Regions from separate parts of the Paenibacillus sp. TSA_86.1 genome, predicted to be linked through region 1. Evidence: predicted binding sites of a transcription regulator. Region 1 holds the regulator's gene; the other holds the start of a gene.
What was found. The regulator NrdR, encoded in region 1, represses ribonucleotide reductase genes. The targets are predictions, from matches to a motif close to AACACNATATATNGTGTT.
Positions count from the first base shown of each region.

Region 2: a site for NrdR is predicted at 7,370-7,387, ahead of ACUTVW_RS05105 (adenosylcobalamin-dependent ribonucleoside-diphosphate reductase). Genes of this name have one in related genera too.

Region 1 is NZ_JBQZGE010000001.1:946,394-958,548, reverse strand. Features, by position in the region: gene ACUTVW_RS04460 (sugar-binding protein) at 1-233, shown strand, start outside; gene ACUTVW_RS04455 (type 1 glutamine amidotransferase family protein) at 370-996, opposite strand; gene ACUTVW_RS04450 (helix-turn-helix transcriptional regulator) at 1,104-2,066, opposite strand; gene ACUTVW_RS04445 (hypothetical protein) at 2,638-3,927, opposite strand; tRNA gene ACUTVW_RS04440 (tRNA-Ala) at 4,340-4,412, opposite strand; gene nrdR (transcriptional regulator NrdR) at 4,604-5,071, opposite strand; gene ACUTVW_RS04430 (alpha/beta-type small acid-soluble spore protein) at 5,187-5,408, shown strand; gene ACUTVW_RS04425 (lytic transglycosylase domain-containing protein) at 5,506-6,069, opposite strand; gene coaE (dephospho-CoA kinase) at 6,066-6,662, opposite strand; gene ACUTVW_RS04415 (MntP/YtaF family protein) at 6,692-7,456, opposite strand; gene mutM (DNA-formamidopyrimidine glycosylase) at 7,587-8,432, opposite strand; gene polA (DNA polymerase I) at 8,493-11,147, opposite strand; gene phoU (phosphate signaling complex protein PhoU) at 11,396-12,055, opposite strand; gene pstB (phosphate ABC transporter ATP-binding protein PstB) at 12,120-12,155, opposite strand, start outside.
Region 2 is NZ_JBQZGE010000001.1:1,088,335-1,100,489, forward strand. Features, by position in the region: gene ACUTVW_RS05070 (alpha/beta hydrolase) at 1-694, shown strand, start outside; gene ACUTVW_RS05075 (divergent polysaccharide deacetylase family protein) at 919-1,782, shown strand; gene ACUTVW_RS05080 (N-acetylmuramoyl-L-alanine amidase family protein) at 1,757-2,506, opposite strand; gene ACUTVW_RS05085 (YqzE family protein) at 2,698-2,892, shown strand; gene ACUTVW_RS05090 (hypothetical protein) at 2,999-4,024, opposite strand; gene ACUTVW_RS05095 (YqhG family protein) at 4,154-5,359, opposite strand; gene ACUTVW_RS05100 (DEAD/DEAH box helicase) at 5,363-7,123, opposite strand; gene ACUTVW_RS05105 (adenosylcobalamin-dependent ribonucleoside-diphosphate reductase) at 7,464-10,013, shown strand; gene ACUTVW_RS05110 (hypothetical protein) at 10,377-12,155, shown strand, end outside.

The sequences.
Region 1 (12,155 bases):
GGCCGAATCCTGCCAACACACCTGTTCTGGCTGATTATATAGCCCATGAAGTTGAAGCGGCGGTTCTTTATAACCAGATAACTATGGGAACTTGGACAATAGCTCCCACAGCACAGTCCTCTAACTTGCCAGCTTGGAACAATGACTACACCGATGTCTTTGATTGGATGTTCGCACAGCGAAAACCGGCCGTACCCGGTGCGCCGAGCGGCTTCAAACTGAACAATATCTAACCTAAAGTGGCCCCCTAAAGAACCATTTTAGCAAAAGTCCTTACTTTACTACCAATAAGAAGACAGATTTACGAAGCGATCCATCAAAGAAACGCCATCACATTGAAGTGGTGGCGTTTCTCTTTGAGTAGAGCTGTCATTGAATTGAATTCATTAATTCGTAGAAATGTTGAGGTTCATGCGTTTTATTAAGATGATACCATGCTTCTAATGTTTCTGGAGAAAACACATCTAGCGCTCTTAAAACATGAACAGAAAATTCAAGTGGAGCTACTCCGGAAGCGGTGATCAGTTTTCCATCGGTAACTGCAGATTCCAATTTGTAATATTCTTCGCCTGTGTAAGACGGACAAATCATTTTAAGGTAAGCCAGATCATTGCTTGTATGAAAACGTGAATCTAATAATCCTGCTTGAGCGAGTCCTATGGAAGCACCACAGATGGCTCCAACGACGATCCCTTCTTGTAGACACATCTCGGCAATTTTTAATATGGGCCTGTGAATATCCTCTGTCCATGTGTTTCCCCCTGGTAAAATTAGTGCATCTATACTGCTAATTCTGCACTCATCCACTTTAATGTCAGGTATTATTTTCAATCCGCCCATTGTAGTTACTGGAGTCTTTTCGATCCCAACGGTTACTATTTGTGCTGAAGCCAGTCCCTTTCTAAAGTATCTTCCTGAGTTCAGCTCGGCCGTTAAATGACCTATTTCCCAATCGGACATGCTGTCAAAAACATAAAGATATACTGTATTTTTCATTTTTAAATTTCTCCCTTTTCTTATCTATCAAGGACTACAATCCATCGATAATCACTGACTATCTCATTATAAAATAGCTTCACTGACATCTGCTGTCAGTGAAGCTATTATTGTTGATAATATTCCATTAACTCTGTTGCAACAGCAACAAGTCTGTCTTTCACACGCTGGGGTTCGATGATTCGAATGGATGTACCATAGGATAGGAGAAAATAAGGGACAGAATGATGAATGGATTTTTCCTCAAATAAAAAGATGGCTTGATTCAATGTTCGCTCTTGCAGATGATGGCCGAAAAACCAATGCATGCTTAGTTCATCTAACGCCTCTGGCCTGCCTTCGATCCTTAAACAAATTAACCCGTCCTTACCTACAAGATCAGGTAACAGGTTTTTCATAAAAAATTCACGGCTAGAAAAAGCTTCAGGACGCTTAAAGATTAGTTGAGTACGCTTGATTCGTAAAATCCGATCTACCCGGAAACTTCGTATTTCATTTCTTAAGTGGCAAAATGCAACCGTATACCATTTATTGTTCCAGTAAACGATTCCATAAGGATCGATCATCCTGTTCTTTGGCTTATCTTCATGGTTTGTACGGTAATCCATCTCTACAGTGATTTCGTTTTCTACAGCATGTTCCAATTCCGCTAATATGAGCTGACTTGAAGGGCTGACCATGCGGTTTATCACTTCAAATCCAGCTACATGTTTGTTTAGTTCGCTCTCCTGTTGCTCATTCGAATACATTTTCAACTTGGCTGTCGCATTCTCTAATGTCTCGCTCGATGGGTATCCAGCTTCTTTTGCAAAAACAGCAGCATGAAGGAGTGTCTTTTTTTCTTCGATATCAAATAGCAGAGGCGCTCTGATAAAATGATGCAACAGGCTATATCCACCATGATGACCTGCGTCGGATATGATCGGCACTCCACTAGAACATAGTGCATCAATGTACCGATAAACGGTTCTTATATTGACTTCTAACTTTTCGGATATTTGTTTTGCAGTTAACTTTTCTCCCGAATTTAACATCCATAGAATGGCTAACATATTATCATTTTTCGGCATAAGACAACCCTCCCCCCATATCATCATAATAGAAATTCCACATGCGTCAATTACATACATTCGTTATTAGCCACAGAGAAACAAATTTTCATCTGTGACATGAGAAACAATTGACTCCAACAAAAAAACGGCATTTCTGCCGTTTTTTTGTAACACTCTTATGAAACCTAAGGGGATCGCCCCCTTGACCTATCGCTGCCAGTGATGCTCTATACCACAATTGTTACTTAAGCAAATAATATTAACGCGGTCTATTGGGCTGTATTATACTCGCTTCCTTCAAAGTTCAGGATCTTATTAAAAATCACATAATTTCTACGACTCTTGAACGGCCCTTATTATGGGTCCTGCTAGATTACAGTCCCTATTTTTCCACAGTAAAAGCAACCACATGACGTTCTTTCTTTCTTGAAGTATGTAGTTTAGGGTGATCGAACTTTTGAGAGCTTCACTGGCAGAAATTCGCTCTTCTATGGACAGTCATTTTCACAACAATAACCCAGCGTGTAACTAAGTAAGTCAAAATGTAGTCTCGATTTCATCTATCTTTTTGAAGCATTTAAGCAGAATTCTATTTAGTAATAAAGTTAGAGATTATCTTAAGCAGACTAAATCGTGTATTCTTATGCGAAAGTGTGAGATATTGCTCAAGGACAGTATGAGAAAATATCGCTTCCTCCAGTGCTCTATGGAGAAATCTCTTAAAATTTATTAGTTCTTCTTCCAATTTACTTTCTGTATACTTTACTATGTCCTCGTAAGCAACCGAACCACCATATTTGTTATATTCTTCAACGAACTCATTTTTACTTAGCATACCATTATTAATTTTTTTGAATTTCATAAATCGATCAGATAAATATGAAATTTTCTCTAACCTATTTTCAATAGCCTTCCGAAATTTATCTCCTTCAATCAGTTCCCAATCAAGATGAGTTTCTCTATACAGTCCCAATTTAATTGTTTCATACCTCACACACTTGTTAATTCTCAGATAAATATAGCCAACTTTCAAATCAGAAATATCTTTTAAGACTTCATTTATCTTCTGTAGAGGAACTTGGAAAGACTCAAGCCCTTTGTAAATATCCTGAATGTTCTTGTACTGGAAATGTCTCCAAGACTCTTTCGTCTTTCGTTTTAACTTATTATCTTCAAATAAGTAATTATCAGTCTTCGTAACTAACTGACAATAAATATTCGGTAAAGAACTGATTTTAAGATTGAGTTCGGAAATATTAGTGTATGACCCGGTTCTAATTTTCCATAACTCGTTCTCAATAGTTTCCTGATATCTAATTACTTTTTCATACTTCTCCTCATTGACTTTCATCATAGCACGCCATTTAAATGAAGAGGAAGATAACCGTAAAAGGATCAGCAGAGAGAGAACAAACAGACTAAAACTAACAAAATCATTTACTTTCTCATACTCAAATTTTGTAAGGGCTAAGTAAACCTTATCAAAAGACAATTGTCTAAGCCAATTATAGCTTGCTATAGGGGCAGTAGGAAAATAGTACATAGCAATTGTACCCCAAATTACAAAATTAGTAGGGCTAACTGCAACCATGCTAATAAATAATGCACTTAAAGTACGAGATAGCACAATCGGGCTGTATTTATCTGACTTTTTAAACACATTGTCACTTGGCCAACTATATTGAAATAAGTGTGGTGAAATTTTATATAAAAGCTTGTCAAACAAATAGAACCATTCAGAGAGCAGTCTTATTGTAGAAATGGATCTTCTCTTTCTTGATAATTCATATAGATAAGCCAACAATTGGGATAAACTAATTATAAGCATATCATAAACTACCAATAAAACAGTCAAACAAACAAGCAAGAAACCATACATGAGCAGAATCCTCACAACTATCCAAGTGCCCAAGTTATCTATTAAAGAAATAACAAGAATTATGTATTCATAAACATTTAGAATGAATGACCACATCATTGAAGACCTCACTCACTGGAAGTATTTTAATTAATATAGACACCAAGCTACTATTTGTTTTAAAAACGTGCTACTCCATATGTTGTCTTTTCTAATATTATTTGATATTTCCATCTTATTTTCTTCATCGTCTGGTGTAAAATTTTTATTATGTTAACTTTAGCATTAGCTTCAGACTATGCGCTCTTATATGAAACGCATTTTGTGAACCCTTTCCCTACACGTCAGTCCACATAAACTAAAACTTGCAGTTTACTCCTCATACGCTTAAAACCCAAAAAGCCACCCCTTTCGGAGCGGCTTTTCCTTAGTATGGAGCCTAGGGGGATCGAACCCCTGACCTCATCGCTGCCAGCGATGCGCTCTCCCAGCTGAGCTAAGGCCCCAGGATATGAAGTTACATCTTGTCCAGCACTGCAAAAACTCATTTTACAGGCGACTTCTATATCATATAAAATCCCTTCTGGACTGTCAATACCCTTTTGAACCGCCGAAATCGTATGGAGAAGAACATTCATGTTGCGGGCACATATCAACGATAGCCCCCGGATTGCTCTTCTCCTTTTCCCCCACTACACTACTCCTCCAGTTCATCCTTGGACAGCAGTGATTTCAGTTCTTTCATAAACATGTTAATGTCTTTGAACTGGCGATATACAGAAGCAAAACGCACGTACGCCACCTCATCCACCGGAAACAGCTGCTCCATTAGCAATTCACCAATCTGACGGCTCTCTACCTCCGCTTCGGCTGTGTTACGCAGTGACTTCTCCACTTCAGATACCATCATCTCCAGCGTTTCCACCGATACCGGACGCTTCTCACACGCACGAATCAAACCACGGAGAATTTTGTCACGGCTGAACTCTTCCCGGCTGCCGTCCTTCTTAATGACGATCAACGGTGTTTCTTCAATCATCTCAAATGTTGTAAACCTTCTGGCGCACTGCTCGCATTCGCGGCGGCGGCGGATGGATTTGGATTCATTGGCTGGTCTCGAATCCAGCACTTTAGTGCCTAAATAACCACAATAAGGACATTTCAACTAAGATCACTTCCCACTTTTACTTTTTACCACATATTCCCTGAGCATATCTTGTAATGAAAATCGCATTCGCGACACATAATACTTTTACCAACCCGCGAGGAGGTGAACAGCAATGGCACAAAGCAACGGTAACTCCAATAACTTGGTTGTAACTAAAGCTTCCGCAGCTCTGGAGCAAATGAAATATGAAGTAGCTCAAGAACTCGGAATCAGCATTCCGCAAGACGGATACCAAGGTAACATGACTTCTTACGAGAACGGTTCGATCGGTGGATACATCACGAAGCGTCTGGTAACAATTGCAGAACAGCAATTGGCAGGTCAATACCAATAATTATCTGCATCGTAATACGTTACACAGAGGAGCATGGGGCGGCCGGTACACTACCGGTCTGCTCCGTGCTTTCTGTATCTCTTTTGCAGGCATCGCTCTAGAACGTATCGTAGATCTTCACATACTGATTATAATAGTAAATGACCCGTTGTACATAGTGGCGTGTTTCGCCAAAAGGAATATCCTTTACCGTTTCAAGTTTGCCATCCCATACACCGTTTTTCAACCAGCTGCTGACCTTCCCCGGTCCGGCATTATACGCGGCAATCATCACAATTTCGTTGCCATTAAACTGATCCGACAGATTCCGTAAATACCATGTTCCGAGTTGAATATTTCGCCCCGGTTCATGCTTTAATTCCTCCAGGGAAGTATCAGGAATCTTGGCTTGCTCCAAAATCCAATTTGCCGTATCTGGCATAAGTTGCATGAGTCCGATCGCACCGCGCTTGGATTCCTTGCTCGTCTTGAAATTGGTCTCTACCCTGATAATCGAAGCGATTAGAAACGGATCCACCTCATAACTCTGAGATTGGGCCCGAATCTCTTCCTTATATTCAATCGGGTAAAACCATGTCATCCAGTTGCTGTTTAGAAATAACACAAGTACAAAGGAAACAAACATAATCAACAATACACGCTTTTTACGCAATATTTTCATAACAAGCCCTTATGCGTTAAAAAAGATTGCAATTGCTGCTCCGTCTGCTCCCATGAACCGCTGTTATCAATGACGATATCTGCCCGCTCTTTTTTTCGTTCGATATCCATCTGTGCCGCAATGCGCGCTTCCGCATCAGCACGGTTCATCTGATCCCGACTCATCAACCGTTCCAGTTGTACTGCTCTCGGGACATACACAACCATAACTTCCGCAAAACCATCTTCAAGGCCCGACTCGTACAGCAATGGAATATCCGATACCACCAGCTTGTCCGGGTGGTTTAATTCATATGCAGTTGCCCTGTCACGCATCTCCTTACGTATGGCCGGATGAGTAATGGCCTCAAGCGCTTTACGTTCCTCCGGTTGCTGAAAAACAATACTTCCCAACTTTTTCCGATCCAGCGTTCCGTCCTCATTTAGTATCGCTTGTCCAAACCGCTGAACAGCGGCAGCCAAAACGGGATGCCCAGGCAACATGACTTCCCGGGCAATAACATCTGCATCGATGAGCAGCGCTCCCTTACTGGCCAGATAGGCGGAAACACTGCTTTTGCCTGTTGCGATTCCGCCCGTTAAGCCTATATTCATCGTCTCACCTCATAACACTTAATTACTCCTCAAAACAACTTGAATATTCCCATAATCATTAACATCAGAGCTGGCAGAATCGAAAGCTTCTGCATCCAGCGCTGTGCTGCAAAACGTAATCCAACCTTCAACCCAACGGACAGAAAGGCTCCGCTGAACAATGCAATTACGAGTGCCGTCCACAGCGTAGGGAAGCCAAGCAACGCCGCACCTAGCCCTGCTCCGAAAGCATCAAGTGACAACGCAATCCCCAGCCACATCGCCTCTTGAGCCGAGATACTACCTGAATTATCCATGTCTGCTTTGGACGGGCTACGCAGGATTTGAATGACCACGCCAAGCTTGCGCAGTTCAAGTGTAAACACCATTCGTTCCACCGACCCATCCGTTGGCGAAGGCTGCACCTCCAGGACCATCAATTGATTCTTGGCTCCAGATGTCAGACCTGAATCTGTTGTCCCGCTTCCCTGAACCACCTTTTCCTGCGACACTCCGCTCTCTGTATCTTCATGTTCTTTACCTCGCCGTAGAATCAGTTGCAAGAGCGACCACGCACCGATCACAATCAGAATGACAGCTCCCACTATCGAAGCCACACCTGGTGACACGACATGAGATAATAACACCCCAACCTGCATAGACAATGCGATAACCAATCCCGAACAAAGTGAAATAATAGCAATGGATAAGAGCGGAATCTTGGTCCTCCGAAGTCCATATGTAATTCCAACTCCGAAACCATCTAAACTCACTGCAAAAGCAAGCGCCAGTAATGAAATAAAATGATGCAGCACCCCGGATTCCTCCCCTGTGCGGTACGTGCCAACTGATGATGTCAGTATGGGTATATGCCCGCTTATTTCTGCCATATCAGTATATGGAGGGAGGAATCCAAGGGTGCTATGATTTCATCATTTCATTGATTCAGTTCAGGTTAGAGAGATCAAGTCGCTGACAATTCGGGCAAAAATGCGTCCCGCGTCCGCCAACGACACTTTTTTCAATCAACGTGCCACAGGTGTGGCAAGGCTCCGCTTTACGGCCATATATTTTCAGCTGATGCTGGAACATGCCCATCTCGCCTTGTCCGTTGACATACGACTTGATCGAGGAGCCCCCGGCATTCACCGCATCCTGCAACGTAGCCACAATGGCTTCGTGCAGCACCTCCAGCTGTGCCTCAGTCAGCGTCTTGGCAATCGTCTCCGGATGTATACCTGCACGGAAGAGTGCCTCGTCCACATAAATATTCCCGATCCCGACGACATATGCCTGATTGAGCAAAACGGCTTTGATTTTGGTGGTACGTTTCCCCACTGCTTCAGCGAACGCATTCACGGTAAAAGCTTCATCCAGCGGTTCCAATCCAAGCTTCATTAGTGGTTTCGAAACCAGTTCTTCGCCTGCACTGAACAGATGCATCGTTCCAAACTGACGAACATCCTTATATCGCAATTCCGTACCATCATTGAAGTGGAAGATGACATGGGTATGTTTCTCTACCTCTTCGTCCTGATGGTACACCCCGTAACGTCCCTCCATCCGCAGATGGGAGACCAGCACAAGCCCGTCCAGCAAAATACGTAAAAACTTGCCCCGGCGCTCAACACTAATCACGGTATGTCCTGCCAGTTCCAGTGCAAATGCTTCTATATCATCAGGCCGCTGAATAATCCGCGGCAAATTAACGGTAACATGATCAATGGTTTTGCCTACAATAAGTTGATTCAATGTTCTTCTGACTGTTTCGACTTCCGGTAGTTCCGGCATGATGTTCTCACCTCCCTTATATTATAACGGAAGATGACGCTCAGCGGGACCCTTTCTTATCTATTTTGCCTCATACCAGTTCTCACCAAAGCTAACTTCAGCTTTTAGCGGAACCGACAGCGAGAGCGCCTTTTCCATGACTGAAGGCACAAGCTCCTTCATCAGTTCCAGTTCATCCGCCGGTACTTCAAACACGAGCTCATCGTGCACCTGAAGCAGCATACGGCTCTGAAGATTGCGTTCCCGCAGCGCCTCATCCATCTGTACCATCGCCAGCTTAATGATATCAGCCGCAGTACCTTGAATGGGTGTATTCATCGCCGTACGTTCCGCGAAGGAACGCAAATTGAAATTGCTTGCGTTGATTTCGGGCAAATAACGGCGACGTTCCAGCAATGTTTTCACATAACCGTCCTGCCGTGCTTCCTTCACGATATCATCCATATAACGACGCACACCCTGGAATACTTCGAAGTATTGATCGATGAACTGTGCCGCTTCTTTCCGTGTAATGTGCAAATTTTGAGAAAGGCCGTAATCACTGATCCCGTATACGATTCCGAAATTAACCGCCTTGGCGGAACGACGCATATCACTGTCCACATCCTCCGGCTTCACGCCGAATACATCGGAAGCAGTCTTCGTATGGATATCCATATCTTGCACAAAAGCTTCTTTCAACCGCTCATCATCTGAGATGTGTGCAAGTACACGCAACTCAATCTGGGAGTAATCGGCTGCCAGTATAGACCAACCCGGCTCGGACGGCACAAAGACCTTCCGAATTTTGCGTCCTTCCTCCATACGGATCGGAATGTTCTGCAAGTTCGGGAACTGGCTGCTCAGCCGTCCTGTCGCTGCAATGGTTTGACGATAGAAGGTATGCACCTTACCATCCCGACTCGATATCTCTTTGAGCAAACCTTCCACATACGTAGATTGCAGCTTGGCAAGCTGGCGATATTGCAAAATATGCTGCACCACATCGTTGTAAGGGGCCAGCTTTTCGAGCACCTCCGCATCGGTGGAGTAGCCTGTTTTTGTTTTCTTCACGACAGGAAGGCCCAACTTGTCAAACAAAATCTCGCCGAGTTGTCTTGGTGAATTCAGATTGAACTCCGTGCCGGACAACTTGTAGATTTCCGCCATCAGTTTGCCGATCTGTCCTTCAAACTCACTACCAAGCGCTTGCAGGTCAGCTGTGTTGGCCTTGATGCCCTGCTTCTCCATGTCAGCAAGAATACGAGATAACGGCATCTCGAGTTCATGGAACAGCGAGTTCATCTCATCGCTCTCCAGCGCTTGTTCCTGAAGCGGGATAATCGCGGCCAGCGCAGCGGCTTTCCGGCACAGAAAATCGCTCAGAACATCCGCATCAGGCACTTTGTATTTCGCGCCTTTCCCCAGAACGGTATCGTCTTCAACCAGCGAAGGCAACCCATACTTGGAAGTCAGCCCGCTAATCGTCTGATTCGACTCCGTTGGATCAAGCAAATAGGCAGCCAGTTGCACATCAAATGCTGCACCGGCGAATTCAATACCATGTGCATGCAAAGCCAAATCCACGCGATGCAGATCATATCCACGCTTCGGCTGCTCGGCACTTGCAAGCCATTCTCGTACAGGAGCCGCCGCACCCGACTGTAACAATTCCGGAGATATGAACGTATACTTCTCCCCGGCACCCACCGCAAGACCGATTAGCTTCGCCTGATGCGGGTTATCTCCATGCGTCTCCACATGAAGCACGTCAATCGAGCCCAGTACATCCATCAGTTCTCCAAGGTTTTCTTCTGTTGCAATGGTAGATTCCACTTCTGCAGCCGGAATAGCCTCTTGCTCGGAAGCAATGCTGCCGCTAAAGGACAAACGCTCCAGCAAAGACTTAAACTCCAGCTTGGCCAGTGCAGGTCCAGCACTCGCTTCCTTCAATCCGTCAAACTGCATATCCTCCCACGTCTGCTCCAGCGGAACCTCGCGGTGAATGGTCGCAAGCTGTTTACTCATTCTTGCATCCTCGGCGTGAGCTTCAATCTTTTCCTTCATCTTGCCCTTCAGTTCACCCGTGCCGTTCAGCACCTCTTCCACCGAACCGAACTGATGCAGCAGCTTCAGCGCCGTTTTCTCCCCTACACCTGGAATACCCGGAATATTATCGGAAGCATCCCCCATCAGACCCTTCAGATCAATAATCTGCAACGGCGTCAGACCGTAACGTTCCTTAATCTGAGCAGGATCATACAGCTCGATCTCCGTAACGCCTTTGCGCGTCAATCCAATATGTACATGGTCCGAAGCGAGCTGCAGCATATCTTTGTCACCTGATACCACCAGCACCTGTCTGCCCACTTCATCCGCACGTTTGGTCAGCGTCCCGATAATATCATCTGCCTCATAACCAGCCAGTTCGAATTGCGCAATCCCGAGTCCTTGCAACAGTTCTTTCAGCAACGGAAACTGCTCGGACAACTCCGATGGCGTTTTCTCACGACCGCCTTTATAATCCTGATACCCTTCGTGGCGGAAGGTGATCTTACCCGCATCAAATGCCACCATCACATGCGTAGGCTTGTGTTCTTCCAGCAAGCGCAGCAGCATCGTCGTAAAGCCGTATACCGCGTTCGTATGCAGCCCTTTCGAATTGGTCAGGGGAGGCATAGCAAAAAACGCCCGATAAATAATGCTATTTCCATCTATAAGAATAAACTTGTCCATTCCAGCACCTCGCGTATCATATGGTCAGACTTGCACTTACATACCTACTCTCATGATACCATACCTGCCACCTACAACAAAAAAACTTCAAAACCCTTTTCCCCGCTTTTCTTCTGCAAAAAAAGAACCTCCTTCCCAGTCAGCCTGTGCACAGGCCAGTCGGAAGAAAGTTCCTCATTTCGATCATCAACTCTTATCTTGTATGTGCATGTTTCACGGCTTGTGCAGCAGAGCCTGCCCCCGATAACTTATTGGTTCAGGTCCGGGCGTTGACCCGTAACCAGATACACGGTGCTCTCGCCAATGTTGGTCGCATGGTCACCGATACGTTCAATGTAACGTCCAACCATCAACAGCAACATGGCTTGTGATGCATTCGTTGGCTGATCGGTCATTAACGTATAGAGATCTCGGATCATGTTACTGTACAGCTGATCCACCTGATCATCCGTTTGTGCCATTTTATAGGCCAGATCCGTATTTTCCTTCAGATAGGATTCAATGGATTCATCAATCATAGATTTCACCACTTCCGCCATACGTGGAATGTCCACCAGCGGCTTAATCAGCTCTTGCCCTTCCATACGGATGGTCACCTTAGCCACATCGAGGGCCAGATCACCCATACGCTCCAAGTCACTGGAGATTTTGAAGGCCACAATAATGCGTCTTAAATCCTTGGCTACGGGCTGCTGTGTAATAATCAGCTTGGAACCCAGCTCCATGATTTTGTCCTCAAGAGCATTGAGATTCGCATCATTCTTAATAATGACCTGAGCCTTCTCCACATCCAATGTCTGCAAACTCTTAATAGCACCGTCCAGGGCATTTCCTACATGTTCCCCCATTTGTTTAAGTAGGGTGCGAAGTTCTTCCAGCTCCTGATCAAACTCTTTTCTGCGAATCATAAGTTTCATGTCCTCCTTCTCTATCATCTCCGGGTAAACCGGGATCGTTCTTATTCAGCTCGCCTTAACCAAACCTGCCGGATATATAGTCCTCGGTCCG
Region 2 (12,155 bases), 140 kb from region 1:
TCACGGGGGTGGGCTGATTCTGGGAAATCCCGAGGGAGATGATCAGCTGTGTACAGATTTTGCGATCCGTGCCGGGTGCATTGTCGTCTCTCCGAATTATCGATTGGCACCGGAACATCCTTATCCTGCAGGACTTGAAGACTGTTATAGCACACTCGAATGGATATCTGGAGAGGCCGTGACACGAGGAATAGATCTAGAGCGTATTGCCGTTGGGGGAGCCAGTGCAGGGGGCGGGCTTGCAGCAGCGCTCACTCTTTTGACAAGAGATCGGAAGGGGCCTGAACTGTGCTTTCAGCTGCCTCTGTACCCGATGCTGGATCATCGGAATAGTACATCGTCTAGCTATGAGATCACATATCCTTCGGTATGGAACCGAGCACACAACATGGCGGCCTGGCAGATGTATCTCGGACCGAAGTGGAACGATGATATTCCTGAATATGCTTCTCCAAGCCTTGCTGCCGATCTTACAGGTCTGCCACCTGCTTATATTTGTGTCGGTGAGCTGGATCTGTTCCGGGATGAGATCATGGACTATGTTATCCGTCTGACGAGAGCAGGAGTTAAGGTCGAATTTCATCTGTATCCGGGTTGTTATCATGCTTCAGAGCATGTAGCTCCCGAAGCGGAGAGCAGTCAACGGATTCGAAACGAGTATATTGAGCGTTTAGCTCAGGCATTAAACCCGTGAACCGGAGCCGAAATCTGATTTTTGCAAAAAAGTGATCGTTTTACTGACAAGTTAGTGGAGTCCGTAATATAAAATTGGTGATGAGTTCACATGATAAAGCTTGCTCTAATGCAGGCTTTTTTTGTGTTCCAATTATTTTAGAATGAATTGGGAAAGTGAACTTACATAGAACTGCAGCTGGAATCAAACAATGAGAACACCAAGTACAGAGGAGGCTGCAGGATATGATGCGACATAAATGGAGAAAAGGTTACTGGGGGGGACTGAAGTTTCGATTTTGGATCTTCCTGTGTGTCGTAAGTATAGTCATTGCCTCAGGAGGAACCGAAGTTTCTGCTATGCCGCCAGAGACGAAGTTATCATCATCTCAGCTCAATCGAATGGCCATCATTATTGATGATGTCGGCAATGATATGAGGGGTACCAAGGAGATTCTTGATATGCCTGTGAAGCTGACTGTGGCCGTAATGCCTTTTTTGCAAACAACGAAAAAAGATGCGATCGCTGCGCATGAAAAAGGGATGGATGTGATTGTTCACATGCCGATGGAACCCAAGAAGGGCAAACCGGAATGGCTTGGCCCAGGGGCCATCACATCCAATCTGACGGATGAGCAGGTTCGGGAACGGGTGGAAAAGGCTATTGAAGATGTTCCCTATGCCATCGGTATGAACAATCATATGGGTTCCAAAATCACTTCTGATAAACGCATCATGTCCATTGTACTGGACGTTTGTCGGGAGCATGGGCTATTTTTCGTGGACAGTCGTACCAATTTTCGCTCCGTGGTCGGAGAGCTTGCTATAGCCAAAAAGTTGCCGCCTGTGGGTAATGACATTTTTCTCGATGACCAAAATTCAAAGGCACACATCCGCAAACAGCTTGATCTGGCTGCTCAGCGTGCGGTTGACAAGAAAAGCTGCGTTGTCATTGGTCATGTGGGTCACACCGGAATGAACACTTCCGCAGTAATACGCGAGTCGGTATCCCGCTTGCAGAAGCGGGTTCAATTCGTTGGTATCGGCGATATGATAAGGGATGTATGGCACTGGGAAGCAGCCCCTACACTACCGACAGATAATAAATGATACCGTCTGCAATCGACTGGGCAATGCGTTTTTGTTCTGCCGGATTATTGATTCTGGCCCGGTCGGCTGCATTACTCAAAAAACCGGTTTCCACAATAACTGCGGGCTGTTTCACGTAATTCAGCATATAAAACGGCTTGCCCCATACCACTTCACGATGGGTACCGCATAAGCGATTCATGGCATCCTGAATGGATTGCGCCAGCAAATAACTTCTACCCTCTCTCTGGTGCAGCACTACAGGGCCGTGCGTAGCTGAGCGCGAACTCCAATTGGCGTGAATACTAACGACGATATCGGTGCTAACTTCCTCACTGAGGCTTTTGCGCTGTGCGAGATCCCTAACGTGACGTGAGCGGCTGTTTAACCAGCGATTCTCATCACTAAGTGCATAATCGCCGAGGCGGTTAATGATGACCGCGTAACCTTTGCTGCGAAGCAGCAAATATAACTTTTGACTGATGGCCAAATTAATGTCTTTCTCCAAAACACCTGCGTCGGATGTGCCGCCGTCTATACCTCCATGTCCAACATCCAGCAAAATAGTCGGCGCTGCAAAAGCGTGATGGCTGGAGCGATAGGCATCCCCTTCGGTGATTGGCATGATGGATGTCTGATCAGCAGATGGATCAGGGTGATCCAAACGGAACGCCGAGGACAGACCAGAAAGAGAATGTAAACTAATTAGCAAGGTCACGGAAACGGTCAATAACAGCTTGAACATGCAAATACACACTCCTATTACGGTATTTATGGTTCAGAAGCACAAGGGAGACAGGATGGATACCTTTGGCATTAGACTGTGCATTTTGCATCATTTCATACGCTGCTGCACAAAATAATGTTTAGTTCCATCACGTTCTGCACACAATAGGAATAACGGTCACGTTACGGTTGTGCGGAAAAGGAGGCTGTATGATGGCTAAGAGTGATGAGTTGGTTAAATACATTACACAGCGTGTGGTGCATTATATCGACACCCCGAAGGATGAACGGAAAGAGCGGAGAGCGCAAAGCAGGAGGAAAGAGCCGTGGTCGATGAAGTGGTTTGGCATGATTCCTTTTGCGGTATCGCTATGGATGGGTAAAAAGAAAAAAGGTTCTGAGTGAAACTCTGAGTGAAGTGTTGTCTTAAACCTGTATAAATTAAACAAAAAGACGCAGTCCGAGAAGGGACGCGTCTTTTTATCATGTGATTGGAGTTTGTGCTTGTCTTCTACAGATTGATCATGTAAAAATGCCCGTCAAGCAAAAGCTTATTCAAAGGTACAAACCGTTGAGTGGAGTCAAAACCTCCAAGCCCTACATAAAGAACAGACGCTGATTCTTTCCCTGTCCCAGTGGTTAAACCTGATCTATCCTTGTTACCCGTTTGGATTGGGGGTATTGCTTCGGGTTGTTGCGTATGCCACATTTGGTATCCGCTTACTGGCAAGGGGCCTCCGTAAAATAGATTGCGTTCTCCTGCTGAAAAAACAAGAGCACTAAGATGACTGTTCTGAATCCGTTCCTTGACTTGAGAGAGTTGAAGAGGTTCAGATGTTAGCCAGGTTAGTTGTAATGAGGGGCCAAAAGCTGGCCGCAAACGGACTGGATCTGTGATCCACGTTGTGGCGGCAGGCATGGCCTGCAATTCTTGCAACTTCGGTGGGGCCGAAGATTGCGTTCCGGGACTTTTCTCTAAACGTTCCAACACATCACTCGGTAACAAATCTCCATTCGATGCATCAATATACAAGGCAGGATAATTCGCACGTCCCACTTTCCAATACGCCAGCAGAGGAGCAGCATATCGACGCGTAAGCTCTCCACCTGCGGTTTGTATTGTGCTCAGATTCAATTGCTGTCGTTCCAGAGCCTGTCCTAACAACTCGTTATTGTACAGCACTTCTTCTCCCTGACCGTACTCGCTAAGGAAATACTTTCCTTGTTCAGTTATGGAAATAATCATATACCCGATTCGTTGATCCTGAACGTTGGCGTAAACAAGCCAGCCGTGGGTACCCGGCCCCAAAGGATAATATTCAAGCTGGGCAGTAAGCCAGTCCGAATTAGATGTGCCAAGCACACTAGCTTGTTGCTGGGCATATTGCTCTACAGCAGCGGGAGCCAACCTGTCGGTGAGTACAGCCGCGTGAGCTGTTGACCCGAATGAGAAGAGGGTGAGACCGATCATTACGCTCAGGAAGACGTATAGGGGCTTCCATAGATTTTCTCGTTCTGTCGTGGCGTGTATCTTCAACTTGAACACCTTCTTCCTGATTCCATTGTAGAGCAGAGACGATGCAAAGAGTGCTGCAAAGTGTCGGTTCAGTGATCATGAATAAACACTACTTTTGCCAGCATTTGCAGGAAAAGTAGTGTCTTCGTCTTATCTTAAGTGAAACATGCCGCTGCTAATGGCGGTGACCTTCACCTTGGGCTCATATTGCCAGATCATTTCGGTTCGTCGTGTCTCATATTGCTGTTTCATTGCTTCACGATCCATGACCGCCTGTTTTGCTTTTTCTTGCTCTGGGTCTTCCTGATCCTGAGTAAGCATAACGGCTGGTTCGGCAGCCAATTCCACGTCATCCGTGACTGGCTCCAGTACGCCACGAACCCGATTATGGAAAGACGGAGCGGGTGATGGAGGGGAAATCGCCTGAACATCAGCTGAAGTCTGTACATCTGAATGGGTTGCTGAGGGTTTAGATGAAGCAGGAGTGGCATCTCCTTCAGTAACCTCAGGCATATCTTCCCGCAGCACGGCTTCATAATACGCGTCGACAACATCCAGTTCCAGTTGCAGGCGTTCTTTGGCTTTTTCTGCCCAGCTATAATCAAGTGTACTCAGATGATTGGTGAGATGCATTTCGAGAGCAGCCCCGGCATCAGCGAGTGAAATTTTGGGTGACTGAGCGTGCATATTTTCAGCCAGCCTTGGACTGAGATCACGCCGGTTCAGCTTGCTGCCGAATTTCTCGATAATTTCACCCGAGCGCAATGAAATGCCGAGAAAATGTAACTCCTCCCGTTTCAGATCACACGCAAACTCCACTTTAAAACAAACGCCTAACCAAGGTTCATACACAGCTGGAACTGTGGCCCGAATCTGACGTTTGGCAGCTTGTTCAAACAGGTTAACAAAAGCACCACCTTCGCGTGCCGCCTCAAAAATCTGTTGCAACCTGCGGCTGCCATACACGACATCTTCCCGCAGAATGCGTCCAGGGCCGAGCTGTGGCATTGAGGGTGTGATGCCGAAATAACGTCCGAGAATCGTATCTTTCGGTGCATCAGAGTTCGCTTCCGTAGAGACTCGAGCAGGCTCTGCAGCTTTGATTTTGGCTTCTGCCGCTTCCGTTATTTGCTGGTAGGCCTCCGGGTCAAAAACAAATGTAAAGGACATAGTCTCAGGTTCCACCCCGACACGTTCCACAAATCCCCAGTAATAGGGACGGTTCGTTAATGCCTTGTCTGCTTCAGGTGACAGCTTAACGGTAACATGAGCAGGGGATCGTTCCATGATCTGACAATCCAGGGCTTCCAGGTAGGTCAGAACATAAGCCTGGATCTCATGCGGTGACATCGTCATGGATCAGTTGCCTCCTTTGTGCAGATCAAGTTGGGTTATCAACGGCACCTCATCCGCGACTTCACGCTGAATCGTGCTCAGCGATTGACCGAGCGAGTCCATTTTGCGGCGAATATCTTCTTCGTTCTGCGATTCCAGCATAATTTTGTACAGACTTTTTTCAATGGATTCATTTTTCTCCAGCCGCTCCAGAATGACATCCAATCCGCCGATGACCATCTCAAACATATTAATTTTCTCATGCAGCAGATTCAAAATATGTTCTTCAATCGTGCCTTTGGTAGACAGGTTGAAAATGTTAACGTCATTCTGCTGCCCTAGCCGATGAACCCGGCCAATCCGCTGCTCTACCCGCATCGGGTTCCACGGCAGATCAAAGTTGATCATGTGATGACAGAATTGCAGGTTGATGCCCTCACCGCCAGCTTCCGTGGCAATCATTGCCTGCACGCGCCCGCGGAAGAGATCCATCATCCAGTCCTTTTTACCCCGATTCATACCGCCCCGATAAGGAACGGCTGTAAGGCCGTTGTTGCGAAAATAGTTCAGCAGATATTCCTGCGTCGCCCGGTATTCCGTGAAAATAATGACCTTCTCATTCATATCACGAATCAGTTCCATCGTTTTTTCGGCCTTTGTATTTTCTTTAATCGCCTTGATATGGGCCACCAGCTCCCAGATTTTATCTCGCAGCGGGGAATCGAGCGGAAGTTTCTTAGACAGATTCACAAGGGTTACAAATACGGCATCCCGGCTGCTACAGACTTCCCGTTGTAACGTGACGAGCGAAAGCATGCTGCTGAGATTACCGCCCGCTTCCTGGTACTGGTCTTTGACAAACGAGGTCACCCCGTCATAGAGCGTCTGCTCTTCGGGGGAGAGTTGCAGATCTACGTTAGAAACGTTCCGCTTCGTAAATTGCACGGGGCCTTCCCCTCGTCTGTTACGGATCATCACTTTGGACAGCTCGTCTTTGAGCTGTGCCTGATTTTTGGGAACACGTTTATCCACAACAAAGTTGGCTGCAAAATCGCCCTGACGACCAAGCTGGCCAGGCTTTAGCAAGTTGATGAGATTGAATAGTTCACTCATGTCGTTCTGCACAGGCGTAGCCGTGAGCAATAGGCAATATTTTTTGCGCAATTTCAACATGAATTGGTAGTTGGTCGTTTTTTTGTTTTTCAGTTTATGGGCCTCATCAATGATGATCATGTCATAGTCTGTGCCCAGCAGCATATCCTTGTGTGGGTCGCGCTTGGCCGTGTCCATGGAAGCGACTACGACTTCATTTTGCCAAGAGTAGGCTTTTTTCTGAGCAATTGCAGGGATGCCAAATTTGGAATTCAGCTCACGCACCCATTGCAGCACAAGAGAGGCAGGTACGAGAATTAATACTTTAGATACCAGACCACGAACCATATATTCTTTCAGAATAAGACCGGCTTCTATCGTTTTGCCCAGACCTACCTCATCGGCAAGAATGGCCCGGCCTGACATTTCAAATAATACTTTGCGTGCCGTATCCATCTGGTGAGGAAGCGGGGTCAAACCTTGCAAATGCTTCAGACACTGGATTTCATCAAAGTTCGGAATTAGATTGGTTTCTTCCGCCTGAATGCCAAGTTGAAAAAGACGGTAATCCCCCCAAGGGCCGCCTTTGTCCAAACGTGATTCAAGCTGGCTAAGCCAGTTACGATCAAACTCAAGAGGCACAGGCAACTCAGCTACAGGTTGATTCGGATGATGCGGATGTTTCCGGTTCATGATGCGACCTCCTCTGCCATTCTATTTATGTTGGACATGATCTTCACGGATTACTCCGATGAAAGAACAAACTTCTGAGCGTTGTATCCCGGATTATAGATCATTCAAAATATAGATAATGTTTTATTCGTAGGTAATAGTATGGACGAAGGAAAGGGAGTTCATAACCTGTTCCGCATCGTAACCGGTGAGATTATAAGGGTTTTTTGTGGAATATCAATATATAGTGTAATATACTGGTTATATATCACTATATGTAGTATTTTTGCATATTTTATTCACAGGAAAAGCAGTTTGTCTGATGAATTGAATTGTCTATTCGGGGAGGTTGATTTCAATGATGTCATCCAACAATACACAAACGAGTCATCCAGAGGATAACCAGGAAAACAAGCAAAAACTGCATGGGCTCAGCGAGAAAATATTTCTGGATCGTTATGCCTGGAAAGACGAGGATTCGAATCATGCAAAAATCGGAGATATCGTACTTGTGCTAACGAAGGATGATCCCAGGTTCCCGGTGAAGGAAGTGGGGCAGATTGTAGAGCGGCAGGGACAGCATGTTAAAGTACGGACGCGAAGCGATGTGATTATAGAGACCGATGTGGAGAAATTGACGCTCACGATAGAGAAGACACCAGAAGAGATGTGGGATCGTCTTGCGAGAGCGATGGCATCTGTTGAATCGACACCTGAAGAGCAGGTATTGTGGGAGAAGAAATTCCGTTCTGTGCTGGATGACTGGAAGCTGGTTCCTGGGGGGCGCATTGCTGCTGGTGCCGGAGCCAGTGATGAATTGACGCTGTTTAACTGTTATGTCATTCCTTCTCCGCAAGACAGCCGGGGCGGTATCATGAAGACGTTGACGGAAATGACCGAAATTATGGCCCGCGGTGGTGGGGTAGGTATCAATCTGTCTTCGCTTCGTCCGCGGCGAGCTATGGTAAAAGGCGTGAACGGTTCGTCCAGCGGATCGGTATCCTGGGGCGGTTTGTTCAGTTATACAACGGGCCTTATCGAACAAGGCGGCAGCCGTCGTGGTGCGTTGATGCTGATGATGAATGATTGGCACCCGGATGTGCTGGATTTTATTACGGTAAAACAAACGATGGGACAGGTGACCAATGCGAATCTGTCGGTTTGCGTGAGCAACGCGTTCATGGAGGCCGTCAAGCAGGACGGGGATTGGGAGCTTGTTTTTCCCGATACCCGTGATCCCGATTATGATATCAAGTGGGAGGGCGATCTGAGCCGGTGGAAGGCAGAAGGACATAAGGTCATTCCATATCGCACGGTGAAAGCGCGAGAAATATGGCATACGATTATTGAATCTGCGTGGAAATCAGCCGAGCCTGGCGTTGTATTCATGGAGTACTATAACCAGATGTCTAACAGCTGGTATTTTAATCCGATCATATGTACTAATCCTTGTGGTGAACAGGGTCTTCCCGGCTGGGGGGTATGTAATCTGTCGGCGATTAATCTGTCCAAATTCTATGATGAAACCAATCACGATGTGGCGTGGGACGAACTGGCGGAAACCACGCACATCTCGGTCAGATTTTTGGATAACGTGATTGACGCGACGCCGTATCATTTTGAAGAAAATCGATTAAATCAGCAGCGTGAACGCCGGGTGGGGCTTGGCACAATGGGGCTTGCGGAGCTAATGATCAAACTTCGTATCCGTTATGGCAGTACAGAGTCGCTTGATTTTCTCGATAAACTGTACGGATTCATGGCCAAGGAGGTCTATTTGGCTTCAGCCGAGATTGCTGCGGAGAAAGGTGCGTTCCCCGCGTTTGAGGTAGAACCTTACTTACAGAGTGGATTTATGAAACAGATGACAGCAACATATCCTGAGGTTGGAGAAGCCATCCGTGAAAATGGGGTTCGAAACGTGACGCTGATTACTCAAGCGCCTACGGGAAGTACCGGAACGATGGTGGGAACGTCGACCGGCATTGAGCCGTATTTTGCCTTTAAATATTTTCGCCAGAGCCGTCTTGGGTATGATGAACAATTTGTACCGATTGCTCAAGATTGGCTCGAGCAGCATCCCGGCGAACCTTTACCGGATTATTATGTGACTGCGATGGACCTTTCAGCTAAGAATCATATTCGGGTTCAGGCCAGGATTCAGAAATGGGTGGACAGTTCGATCTCCAAAACGGCAAATTGTCCGGCTGATTTTACAGTGGAGGATACGGCAGAACTGTATGAGTTAGCCTTTCATCTCGGTTGTAAAGGGGTAACCATCTATCGGGATGGCAGCAGGGATGTGCAGGTGCTCTCCACCTCGAAGAAAGAAGACGCCTCGGAGAAAGAGAACGGGAATACGGAGGTTAGGGCAGGTTTGCCAGCGACGGCCGAACAAGTAACAGAAGTTGTTGTGGATACGCAGTACAAACGCCGTCCGCAAGTGCTACGCGGTGCAACGTATAAGATCAATACGCCGTTTGGCATGGCCTATATTACGATTAACGATCTGGATGGTACACCCGGCGAGATTTTCCTCAATGTTGGCAAGGCAGGCTCGGATGTATTTGCGATGGCTGAGGCATTAGGCCGGGTCTGCTCTCTATTCCTGCGATATGGTGACCATGGTCATAAAGTGGAGCTTCTGATCAAACATCTGAAGGGCATCGGCGGTTCAGGGGCGATTGGCTTCGGAGCCAACCGGGTGGAATCCATCGCCGATGCCGTGGCCAAAGCACTGGAAAGCCATGTGCAGATGGATGAGGACAATGGAGAGAACGATGCTGAAGGTGAGGAGCAAAAGGCTTGTGTCCAATCGATAGACTTATGTCCTTCATGCGGTTCAGCATCGCTGATCAATGTGGAAGGCTGTAAAACATGTAGTAGCTGCGGTTACAGCAAGTGTAATTAAGCAGATTGAATGAAAAGTCCCCTATGGTTTTGGAATTATGACACTATTGTAATAATTGATTGCCGTGTTTATTAAGGTGAGTTCTATAACATATTTGAATAGATGCATCTATGGATAACAGATATTTGAACATTCAAGAGTTAAAAGACCTTGTAGGATAACGCTTTCGTAGCTTCAAGGTCTTGTTATTATCGAGTTGGCTAGGTCAGAGTTTTTGGGTGAATTGAATTTAGAGTATGAAAAATTTAGCTGATCTAACGACTTTTGGCGACTAAAGAGGCAGACTATTTAATTATCTACATGGTATAATTTTGAAGATATACATTTAGTAAGTATTCCATGAGAAACGAAAGGAGAAGTAGGATGAACAGAAACGAAGATGAAGGGGCAGGAATGGTTTCAAAAGTTTCTATCGGTGCCCGAAATCTTGGAGAAGAGGCAGTTAGGAAAACATTGCCGACGTTCGACTTGTTATTAAAACAAATTGAGCAAATCCGATCGAGTTCACTACACGTGGGAAACGATAACGGGATTCAAACTCCCCCTAATAACACAATTGGTATATTTGGCAAAAGAGGCACAGGAAAAACATCAGTTTTGTATACGCTGATTAATAAGTTAATACCTGCAGAACACAACAAACAAAAACACTTTAGATTTCATAATCATAACTTGGGAATTATTGAACCTGATCAATTCGGTGACAATACAAAAATTATGGGATCCATTGTCGGCTTATTAAAGAAGGCAGCTGAAAAACAGATCATGCTGATTAAAGATACTGGAAGTCATAGAAGATCAATCGATGCGTTCGAACCCTATTTTAACAAAGGAATTTTCATACCAGGCAATCCCCTTCAGCAACAACTAAATGATTTGATTGAGTATCACTTGTATACCGAAAGCGAATACCGTAATCTTCTTGTCCATACTTACGATGATCTGGCTACTCATATCAAAAAATCCTCTCACTTATTAACTCCGGATATCGAGTTTAAGGAAAAACTGCATGGTCTTATAACCTGTTTGGTTAAGAATCAGCGGATTTTGCTTCAGACTTCACAAGACAATAAAATAAAAATCGAGCCGCTTTTTTTTATTTTCATTGACGATATTGATTTGAAAATGACGAGAAGCCGTGAACTGCTGGAGGCAGTATTGCAATATGCAAATCACCCAAATGTCGTTACCGTTCTGTCAGGTGATTATGAAATTCTAAAGGAATCCGTCATGCTGGATTTAATAAGGGACGAACAACTGCACTTTAGTAATTTGAGGCCGATTAGTAAATTAAATGACAAAGAAACCATCATGGATCGAAAGAAAAATCTGGCACATGAATATATAAAGAAAATGATCCCTCCTGCACGAAGACATCAATTGTTGTACTGGAACAATAATACAATACCTGGATTTTCATTCGATAACGAAACCTTGATGGATCAACTTCTCAAGATGTTTGGCGAGTCCAGTCTGTTCAGCCATAGATCTGTTGGAGAAGAAAAGCTTCAGCCGATTACAATTAGTTATACGCTATTTGACAGAACACCTCGGGGGATTGTGAATGTTTATTATCATATTAATGAAATCAATCAACAATTTCCGCTCGAGATGGACGAGCATCGCAACATAAATAATCCAGAGTGGTTCAATATCGTAAAAGCACTTATTGATACGATTATTCTCTCTTCCACCAGATTGGTTGTGGAACAAGAATTTATCCTTGAACATTTTATAAGATGGGGAAACAATTCAAGTAACTCATATATTGATTATGCGGCTCTGAATTATGTAATAGACGAAGTAAATCAGAATGAAAAATCAACCCATCAAGAGAATTTGGATTTACTATTGTCACTAGTTCTGATCGGAGACATAGCTAAATCATTATTAATCAATATGAAGGTGGATCAAAATAAATGTCACGAGATTCAAAATCATTTGTTTGACTCTTTGTTGAAAAGCAAAGACACTAAAACAAAGCTGGGAAATATTGCAGAGTCGATTATAAAACATATTACTTTTCGAAATTCCCTTTTTTTTGTTGATCAGGCCTCGGAGCACACAGAATGGTTAAGTTACAAAAAAAGTGAAGGTAATGTTCATTCCGAAAGTCAGGAAATTCAAGAACGTTGGATGTTT